Regions from separate parts of the Arthrobacter sp. SAFR-179 genome, predicted to be linked through region 3. Evidence: riboswitches for the same ligand, from Rfam matches in the RefSeq annotation. Region 3 holds a riboswitch; each other region holds the start of a gene.
What was found. A riboswitch is a leader RNA that binds a small molecule or an ion and turns the genes downstream of it on or off. The one in region 3 is predicted to bind S-adenosylmethionine.
Positions count from the first base shown of each region.

Region 1: linked by a shared signal. The riboswitch ahead of ACR65K_RS03450 (aminotransferase class V-fold PLP-dependent enzyme) and the one ahead of ACR65K_RS07730 (bifunctional o-acetylhomoserine/o-acetylserine sulfhydrylase) in region 3 are both predicted to bind S-adenosylmethionine.
Region 2: linked by a shared signal. The riboswitch ahead of ACR65K_RS10570 (DUF1737 domain-containing protein) and the one ahead of ACR65K_RS07730 (bifunctional o-acetylhomoserine/o-acetylserine sulfhydrylase) in region 3 are both predicted to bind S-adenosylmethionine.

Region 1 covers NZ_JBPFDM010000001.1:706,550-709,748, reverse strand. The annotation lists gene rsgA (ribosome small subunit-dependent GTPase A) at 1-412, shown strand, start outside; gene hisN (histidinol-phosphatase) at 457-1,269, shown strand; SAM riboswitch class IV at 1,423-1,536, shown strand; gene ACR65K_RS03450 (aminotransferase class V-fold PLP-dependent enzyme) at 1,574-2,992, shown strand; gene ACR65K_RS03445 (class I SAM-dependent methyltransferase) at 3,094-3,199, shown strand, end outside.
Region 2 covers NZ_JBPFDM010000005.1:85,625-88,823, reverse strand. The annotation lists gene opgC (OpgC domain-containing protein) at 1-1,204, opposite strand, end outside; SAM riboswitch class IV at 1,431-1,546, shown strand; gene ACR65K_RS10570 (DUF1737 domain-containing protein) at 1,560-1,835, shown strand; gene ACR65K_RS10565 (rhodanese-like domain-containing protein) at 1,832-2,242, shown strand; gene ACR65K_RS10560 (O-succinylhomoserine sulfhydrylase) at 2,243-3,199, shown strand, end outside.
Region 3 covers NZ_JBPFDM010000003.1:166,051-169,249, reverse strand. The annotation lists gene ACR65K_RS07745 (HNH endonuclease signature motif containing protein) at 1-230, opposite strand, end outside; gene ACR65K_RS07740 (VOC family protein) at 422-1,060, opposite strand; gene ACR65K_RS07735 (hypothetical protein) at 1,108-1,236, opposite strand; SAM riboswitch class IV at 1,279-1,393, shown strand; gene ACR65K_RS07730 (bifunctional o-acetylhomoserine/o-acetylserine sulfhydrylase) at 1,437-2,759, shown strand; SAM riboswitch class IV at 2,862-2,977, shown strand; gene metX (homoserine O-acetyltransferase MetX) at 2,990-3,199, shown strand, end outside.

The DNA.
Region 1 (3,199 bases), on a different contig from region 3:
AAAGTCCACCATGGTGAACGCACTGACCGGCGCGGAGCGGGCCACCGGCGGAGTGAACGCCGTGACCGGCCGCGGCCGCCACACATCCTCCTCCGCCCTTGCCTTGCGGCTGGCGGATGCGCCGCCCGGCAGCTGGATCATCGACACCCCCGGCATCCGCTCCTTCGGCCTGGCGCACGTGAACCCGGACCGGATCCTGCGCTCCTTCCCGGACCTCTCCCCCGGCATCGAAAACTGCGAACGCGGCTGCAAGCACACGGCAGCCGCGGTGGACTGCGGCCTTGACGACTGGGTGGCGGGCGGACATGCAGGCCCCACCGGGGCTGCCCGGCTGGCGTCCCTGCGGCGGCTGCTGGGTGCGGATCCACGGATGGAAGCACAGGAAACCAAGGAGCTCGGCAGCGTCAACTGACGCGTTCTCCCGGCAGAACCGTTTGCAGACGGTAGTTTGGAACCATGATCCAACCCGCTTCGAGCTACAACGATGACCTGCGCCTGGCCCATGTCCTGGCCGACTCCGTGGATGACCAGACCATGAGCCGCTTCAAGGCCCTGGACCTCCACGTTGAGACCAAGCCGGACCTGACGCCGGTCACCGACGCGGACAAGGCCGCCGAGGAAGCCATCCGCGGCCAGCTTTCCCGTTCCCGCCCCCGCGACGCCGTCCTGGGCGAGGAATTCGGGAGCACCGGCCACGGTTCGCGGCGCTGGATCATCGATCCCATTGACGGGACCAAGAACTTTGTCCGCGGCGTTCCGGTGTGGGCCACGCTGATCGCCCTCGTGGACGAGGGTGAGCCGGTGGTGGGCGTGGTCAGCGCCCCGGCCCTTGGCAAGCGCTGGTGGGCGGCGAAAGGCATGGGCGCGTACATGGGCAGGTCCCTTGCCGCTGCCACCCGGCTCCGCGTCTCGGACGTGTCGAAGCTTTCCGATGCCTCCCTCTCGTACTCCAGCCTGGGCGGGTGGAAGGAACGCGGAAACCTGGACGAGTTCCTTGGCCTGACCGAGGATGTCTGGCGCACCCGGGCCTACGGCGATTTCTGGTCGTACTGCATGGTGGCCGAAGGCTCGGTGGACATCGCCTGCGAACCGGAACTGAACCTCTATGACATGGCCGCACTGGTGCCGATCGTGGTGGAGGCCGGCGGCCGGTTCACATCCCTGGAAGGCGAGGACGGCCCGTTCGGCGGAAACGCCCTGGCCACGAACTCAATCCTGCACTCGGAGGTCCTGCACCGCCTGAACCCGTACCTGGATGATCTGCTGTAACTGATGCGCTTTTCCGCATAAAAGCGAATAATGCGACGCCGGACACCTTCCTGGGGAAGTGTCCGGCGTCGTTTATTCGGCGGCACGTAATAAACACCTTAACAATTGCCGCGGCTTCAATCCTGGCCGCCCCATGTCCTACGCTTTTATTCAGGTCACGAGTGCCAGCGCAAAACCCCGGTTTGCTGGCCGGCAACCCTCCATTCGCGGTGGGGTGCCCCGGGTGACGACCAGGCCGGTCCGGAGCGGATGCGGCAAGCGCGGATTCCCCCATGGCGGAGTCCTGTCATCAAGTGAGGTCTCTGTGACAACTGCCACCGTCTCCCCCCAGCCCGTCATTGCCGAAGCCAGCGTCCCCGACGGACGCCACGCCGCTGCCGGCCGGCCCCTCGCTGCCGTCACCGGCGCCGAAATCCAGGCACCCCTGATTTCAGGCGGACACGTGCGGTACGCCAACCTCGATTACGGCGCCTCCGCCCCGGCGCTGTCCGTGGTGTCGGCCTACCTGAACGAGATCCTCCCCTACTACGCGAGCGTCCACCGCGGGGCAGGATACGCGTCCCAGATCAGCACCTCGGTGTATGAGAACGCCCGCAGCATCGTCAGGGATTTCGTCGGCGGCCGCTCGGATGATTCGGTCATCTTCACCCGCAACACCACCGATTCGCTGAACCTGCTGGCCGGTTGCCTGCCGGTGACCAATGGCCGGCACGACGGCGAGGTGCTCTACCTGGACATCGAACACCACGCCAACCTCCTGCCGTGGCAGGGCGTCCCGCACCGCAGCATCGTTGCCGCCGACACCATCACCGAAACCATCGACGCCGTCCGCGCGGAGCTGAGCCAGGGCGGCGTCAGCCTGCTCGCGGTTACCGGAGCCTCCAACGTCACCGGCGAAATCCTGCCCATCCGCGCCCTGGCCGCGCTGGCCCATGAGCATGGTGCACGGATCGTGGTAGATGCCGCCCAGCTCGCCCCCCACCGCCGCGTGGATATCAGCGCGGACGACGTCGACTACCTCGCCTTCTCCGGCCACAAGCTGTATGCGCCCTTCGGCGCCGGCGTCCTGGTGGGACGCCCGGACTGGCTGGACACCGGCGTCCCGCACCTCGCGGGCGGCGGCGCGGTCAAGGAAGCCAGGCTCGACGGCGTCAGCTGGGCCACTGGACCGGCGCGCCATGAGGGGGGCTCACCGAACGTCCTGGGAGCCGCCACACTGGCCCGCGCCACCCAGGTCATTGCCGGGCTGGACCAGGAACGCTGGCATGCCCACGAGTCCGCCATCCGTTCCTTCCTGGTGGAGGGCCTGCAGGAGATCGACGGCGTCACCGTCCACCAGATCTTCAAGGACACCAACCCGGAAACGGACACCATCGGCGTGGTCAACTTCTCCGTTGAGGGCTACGACGCAGGACTGGTGGCGGCGTACCTCTCGGCAGAGCACGGCGTGGGACTGCGGGACGGCCGCTTCTGCGCGCACCCGCTGCTGAAGCGACTGGGCCTGCCGTCCGGTTCCCTCCGCGCCAGCTTCGGTGTCGGTTCACGCCTGGAGGACGCCGAACGCCTGCTGGCCGGCATCCGTGCCCTGCGGAGCAACGGGCTGGGCTGGGACTACGTGGTGGACGCGGGCCGCTGGGTGCCCGCCAATGACACCCGCACCTACCCGCACTGGGCACCCAACACCCCGGGCACCGCCGGCGCCGCGCCCTGCATCGACGACTGACACCCTGCCCAACCCCTGCCGTCCAGGCCATCGATCCGGCGGCCAGGAGGATGCGGTAAATTCGAAAGGTACCGCAGGACGTCAGGTGAAGGAGGCCACGCGTGGTTCGGGGTGGCCCCAAGCTTGATCACGGGCGGCGCAGGGAACTCGGGCAGAGCTTCCAGGACGGCGGCAGGCACTACCAGCGCGTCCGCCCCGGCTACCCGG
Region 2 (3,199 bases), on a different contig from region 3:
TCCAGGCGGCAGCCCCGGAGAGGGTGTTGCTCCGGTCGTACGTGATTCCGGAGGCAACGCCGGTGAGCGGACCCGTGACCATCGGAGATTCCTTAAGTCTCTCCAGTGCCGCTTTGGCAATATCCGGGTGGCCGGTAAGCAGCCAACTGATGCTTGCCACGCCGGTATCCCTGGTGCTGGTGCGCTCGTCCCAGACCACTGCGGCAGTCGCGGCAAACCCGGGGGACGTGGCAGTGGTTACCACCTGGTCCCACCAGCCCGTTTTGATGTCCGCCTCGGACGCCCCGCCGGAGGCAGGGCTGTAGAAGGCCGCGGTCTGGAGGAGGAAAGGCTTATTGTGCCCCTCGGAGTAGGTGCCGTAGAAGTTTTCGCTGCCGGAGTCCGTCAGCATCTCCTGGAGTTCGCCGGCCCGCGGCAGGGTGTTGGCGGCGGCACCACCGGCGGTGTCATCGTGATAAGCAGCCAGCCCCACCCAGTCCACGGCGTCATCGCCCGGGTAGAAGGGCGCGTAGGCGCTGTCTTTTCCGTCCCAGGCACCGTCACCGTTCGTGTCCAGGACGGAAAAGCCTTCGCTTCCCGGCTGCGGCGCATTCCGGTTCCGGTCGAAGGGGTAGTCCTTGCCCAGGTAAGGCGCCCACACCATGGCGGCCCGGCCGCCGTCGTACTTCCTGAACGCTGCCGCAACCGTTTGGAAGGCCTCACGGTAGGCGGCAGGTTGTTGGCCCCATGCCACCCAGCTTGTGTTCATGTCCGGGGCAAACCGGACCAGCAGCTGCCCCTTGAATCCGGCGGCGAGGCCGCGCACCTGCTGGGCGAACGCTTCTGCCTCCGGGGCGCCGAGCTGGTCCAGCGGCACCGCCGGCTTCACCGTGAGCAGGGCGTGGGCGCCTTCGGCCCCGGCCTGCTGAAGGAAACCATCGATGTCATTCCGTTCAGAATCGCGGTACGGAATGGTGATGTCGTGGCCGAAGACGGCCGGGCCTGCGCCAAGCCTGCCGCTGAATCCTGCGGCAGTGTCCTCGCCCCATTCGAGCACCGCACCGAGCCAGGGCTTCCCCTTCTCGGGTTCAGCCTCCGCCGCATGCGCAGGAGGAGCCGCCAACAGGACCATGAGCCCAATGAGGGCCGCTGCCAGAAGCGCGGCAATCGGCTGCCGGTGGTTCCGGCGGGTTGCGGCGTGGTGGTGCGATGTGACTGGCCGCATGGTGCGAAGACCCCCGGTACTCGTTGCCCTGATGACGCCGGCGGCGCCCCGGTAAGAACTTTATCGGCCCGGCGGCTGCTGACTGTGCGCGGCGGGCCGCCCACCTGCGGCGATGTCCGTCGTCGGACTGTCCTCCGGCACTGCACCTTCCCTCGGCTCAGCTCAATTACGGAACATGACGACGGCGGCGATGCGGCCTGGCGCGGCAGGTGTTACGTTTTTGGGGAGTAATGAGTACCGGTGTGAAGCCCTGACTGGCCGGTCGGCAACCCTCCCTTTCGCGGCGGGGTGCCTCAGGTGAATACTCGGCATATCGACCGATTCGAGCTGCAAGCGTGAAAGAAGGAGATCCGTCGTGTCTGACGCACCCGCCCCTGAAGAGAAACTGTCCTACCGCCTGATCAGTGGCCCGGACAACCGTGAATTCTGCGAGCGGATTTCTGCCGCCCTGGCCGAGGGCTACGTGCTGCACGGCAGCCCTGCGGCAACCTTCAACGGGACCAGCGTCATCGTGGCGCAGGCAGTGGTCCTTCCGGCAGCGATCGCCTCCGCAGACGCAGCGGTGGCCACCGCAGTGGATCAGCTGGACGCAGACTTTGAGGGCGAGTTCGACGGCGAGGGCCACGCATGAGCTACGCGGGAGACCTCACGCCCCATGAGGCATGGGAAAAGCTGCAACAGGGCGCCGTCCTGGTGGACGTCCGCACCGAGGGCGAATGGGCCCACATCGGCATCCCGGACACCAAGGCCACGGACAACGATCCCCTCTTCATCCAGTGGACCTTCCCCGGCGGCATCCCCAACCCCGACTTCGTCAAGGACCTCAAGGAGCAGGCGCCGGAGGACCCGTCCGCTGAACTGGTGTTCCTGTGCCGGTCCGGCGCCCGTTCCGTTGCGGCTGCCACCGCCGCCACGCAGGCCGGCTTCATCTCCTACAACGTGCTGGAAGGCTTTGAAGGCGAGCCGGACCGCTACGGTGAACGCACCGTCAACGGCTGGAAGAACCGCGGCCTGCCTACCAACCTCGGAAAGAACTAAGTGAGCTTCAACCAAGACGCCCCCGGCTGGAGCCCCGACACCCAGGCTGTCCGCGGCGGGCTGGACCGCACCAACTTCCAGGAAACGTCCGAGGCCATCTTCCTGAATTCCGGCTTCGTCTACGAATCCGCCGCAGCAGCTGAACGTGCCTTCACCGGCGAAGACGAGCGCTTTGTCTACTCCCGCTACGGCAACCCGTCCGTTGCCACTTTCCAGGAGCGGCTCAGGCTGCTGGAAGGCACCGAAGCATGCTTTGCGACGGCGTCGGGCATGTCCGCGGTGTTCACCGCCCTGGGTGCCCTGCTCGCTGCGGGGGACCGGGTGGTGGCCGCCCGTTCGCTCTTCGGTTCCTGCTTTGTGATTCTGAACGAGATCCTCCCGCGGTGGGGCGTGGAGACGGTCTTCGTGGATGGTCCGGACCTGGACCAGTGGCGCGAAGCCCTCTCCCAGCCCACCACCGCCGTCTTCTTCGAATCCCCGTCCAACCCCATGCAGGAGATCGTGGACATCGCCGCGGTCAGCGAACTTGCGCATGCTGCCGGGGCCACCGTGGTGGCGGACAACGTCTTTGCCACTCCCCTGCTGCAGCGCTGCGGGGACCTGGGCGCGGACGTCATCGTTTACTCGGGCACCAAGCACATCGACGGGCAGGGCAGGGTGATGGGCGGCGCCATCCTGGGCACCAAGGAGTTCATCGATGGCCCGGTGAAGCAGCTGATGCGCCATACCGGGCCGGCGCTCTCCGCGTTCAACGCCTGGGTCCTGACCAAGGGCCTGGAGACCATGAGCCTGCGGGTAAGCCATTCCTCTGCCACCGCCCTGCGGCTCGCGGAGTGGCTGGAGCAACAGCCTGCCGTGAGCTGGGTGAAGTATCCGCTGCTCACGTCCCACCCACAGTATGAGCTGGCCGCAAGGCAGATGAGCGCCGGCGGTACAGTCCTCACCCTTGAGCTCGCT
Region 3 (3,199 bases):
ACGGCCTCGGCAACATCACGGGCTTCCACGGCAGCGAGCTGAGCCCTCAAACGGCACGAGACTTCAAGCCGTTCCAGCCGGAGTTCGTACCGCCGCTGCAACACATCCACGTCAGCCCCAACACCAACCCCGGAAGCCAGGAAAGCATCCTCAGCAGCAAGCGCATCAAGCGCAGCCACGGAGGCATGAACACCCTCCAAAGCCACCTCAACACCTGCGCCAATTCCCATACGAACATCATCCAACGGGGGTCTGACAATCGAAGTTCGCAGGCATCTTTGCGGGCCTGGCAGTCACTTAAATGAATTCGGCCGCCATCGGGTAGTGACGCCGTTGTCACCACCTGATGGCGGCCGAAGCAGGTCCGGGCAATGGCCCGGCAAACCCACTCCCGGACATGCCGGGAAGGAGGGATGGAGTGTCAGATGGTGACGGCTCCGTTGGCGGTTTCGAACGTGACCGACAGGATTCCCGGCGTTCCGTGCGGGGCCACCCACTCAACCGCAACGTCCTCAAGCGGCTTCTCCACCGGCTCACCCAGCCACTCGGTCACCCGGGAGGCGGAGCCGGCGATGGTCAGGCAGCTCATTTTGATGTTGCTGGGGTAGGCGTTGGACGGGTGCAGCGACGGGTCACCTTCCCACTTGAGCATGTACGGGACCTGGGGGTCGGCGATAAGGCCAAGGATGCCAATCTGCTTCCAGACCAGCTCCCGGCCGTCCGGGAACTTGCGGTTGCCGTTTACGGCGGCGCGGCCAAGGCGGGTCTCGAAGGGGGCGAGGTCGTCCACTTCGACGCACCAGCCCATCCAGCCGCCACCGGCCGCGGAACGGGCACGCACTGCCTGCCCGAATGGTGCCTTATCCGACGCCGGGTGGTCCAGGACCTCCACGACTTCCAGGTACTTGTGCCCGGCGAGCGGGATGATCATATTCCGGGTTCCGAACCGGGGGTGGACCCCGCCCTTCACTGCCTCAACGCCGAGGGCAGATGAAATACGTTCGGTAGTGGCCGCGAGGCCATCGGTTTCACAGGCGTAAGAGACGTGATCCATGCGCATGGCAACATCTTGGCACTTTGTGATCCGGCTCTCAGCTAAGGGTACCCTTACTGGAAACGCGGCCTGCGGAAAGTGCCGGAAACAGTGGCAAGCAGGACGACGGCGGCGTCCCCGAGCGGATGCCGGAGGGCCACCGCGCGCAGCACGAAGGCACACCCGAAGACCTTGTTCGTCACAATGCTGTCCTCAGCGGCCGCCCGGTTCCTAGACTGGGCGCAGGTCATGAGCGCCAGCGCCAAGCCCCGGCTCGCTGGCCGGCAACCCTCCATCCGCGGTGGGGTGCCCCGGGTGAGGACCTGGCTGTCCGGCACCAGCCGGCAGCAAGCGCGGCCCGTACTGCTCCATGCATGCCGGGCCCATGTCAAAGGAGATTTGGATGTCCAACGGATGGTCCTTCGAAACCCGCCAGATCCATGCAGGCCAGGAAGTGGACAGTGCCACTGGAGCCCGTGCCCTGCCGATCTACCAGACCACGTCCTTCGTGTTCCCCAGCGCCGAAAGTGCAGCCAACCGCTTTGCCCTGGCTGAACTTGCCCCCATTTACACCCGGATCGGCAACCCCACGCAGGACGCCGTCGAACAGCGGATCGCCAGCCTTGAGGGAGGCCTGGCCGCTTTGCTGCTCAGCTCCGGGCAGGCAGCGGAAACCTTCGCGGTCCTGAACATCGCGGAGGCCGGGGACCACATCGTGGCCAGCCCCAGCCTTTACGGCGGAACGTACAACCTGTTCGCCCACACCCTGAAGAAGTTCGGCATTTCGGTCACCTTCGTGGACGATCCGGACAACCTGGACCAGTGGCGCGGCGCCGTGCAGGCGAACACCAAGCTCTTTTTCGGCGAAGTGGTGTCCAATCCCCGCCAGGACGTCCTGGATGTCGAAGGCATCTCCGAGGTGGCCCACCAGGCAGGCGTGCCGCTGATCGTGGACAACACCCTGTCCACCCCGTACCTGATCCGCCCGCTGGAGTGGGGCGCCGACATCGTGATTCACTCGGCCACCAAATACCTGGGCGGCCACGGTTCGGCCATTGCCGGCGTCATTGTCGATTCCGGGAAGTTCGACTTCAGCAAGGATCCTGAGCGGTTCCCCGGCTTCAACACTCCGGACCCCACGTACAACGGCCTGGTCTACGCACGCGACCTGGGAGAAGGCGGCGCACTCGGAGCCAACCTGTCCTACATCCTCAAGGCCCGGGTCCAGCTGCTGCGCGACCTCGGCTCGGCCGTGTCCCCGTTCAACGCCTTCCTGATCTCCCAGGGCCTGGAGACGCTGAGCCTGCGGGTGGAGCGTCACGTTGCCAACGCCACGGAGGTGGCGCGCTGGCTGGAAGGAAGGGACGACGTCGAATCCGTCGCCTACGCGGGGCTGCCCTCCAGCCCCTGGTACGAACGTGGCCGCAAGTACGGGCCCAAGGGGACGGGTGCCGTGGTGGCTTTCAACCTGGCCGGCGGGGCGGAGGCGGGCAAACGCTTCGTCGACGCCCTTGAACTGCACTCCCATGTTGCGAACATCGGCGACGTCCGCTCCCTGGTCATCCACCCGGCGTCGACCACCCACAGCCAGCTTTCGCCTGAGCAGCAGGCAGTGGCGGGGGTGAACCCGGGACTGGTCCGGCTGTCCGTCGGCCTGGAGCACATCGATGACATCCTGGCCGACCTGGAAGCGGGCTTCCGCGCAGCTAAGGGCGCCGCGGCCTAAGACAACAGCCGGGGCTGCAGTGAGTGCCGCCGGCAAGCCGGGAAAGTCACAACCAGTCACACTCTTGGCTTGGAACGGGGGGTGTTTCGTACACTCGAACCAGGTCATGAGTGCCAGTGACAGCCCCGGCTTGCTGGCCGGCAACCCTCCTTCCGCGGTGGGGTGCCCCGGGTGAGGACCTGGCCTGCCGGTCAAATGACGGCAGGCAAGCGCGTAGAAGAGGTCTTGCCATGACGGTTACCGTCGCCCGAACCACCATCCCCGAACACGGAATCGTCCGCTACGCCTCGATCGGGGGACTGGACCTTGAAGCCGGCGGCTACCTGCCGGACGTCACGCTGGCCTACGAAACGTGGGGCACGCTCAATGCGGACGCCAGCAACGCCGTCCTGATCGAGCATGCCCTGACCGGAAGCACCCATGTGACCCGCGGCGACACC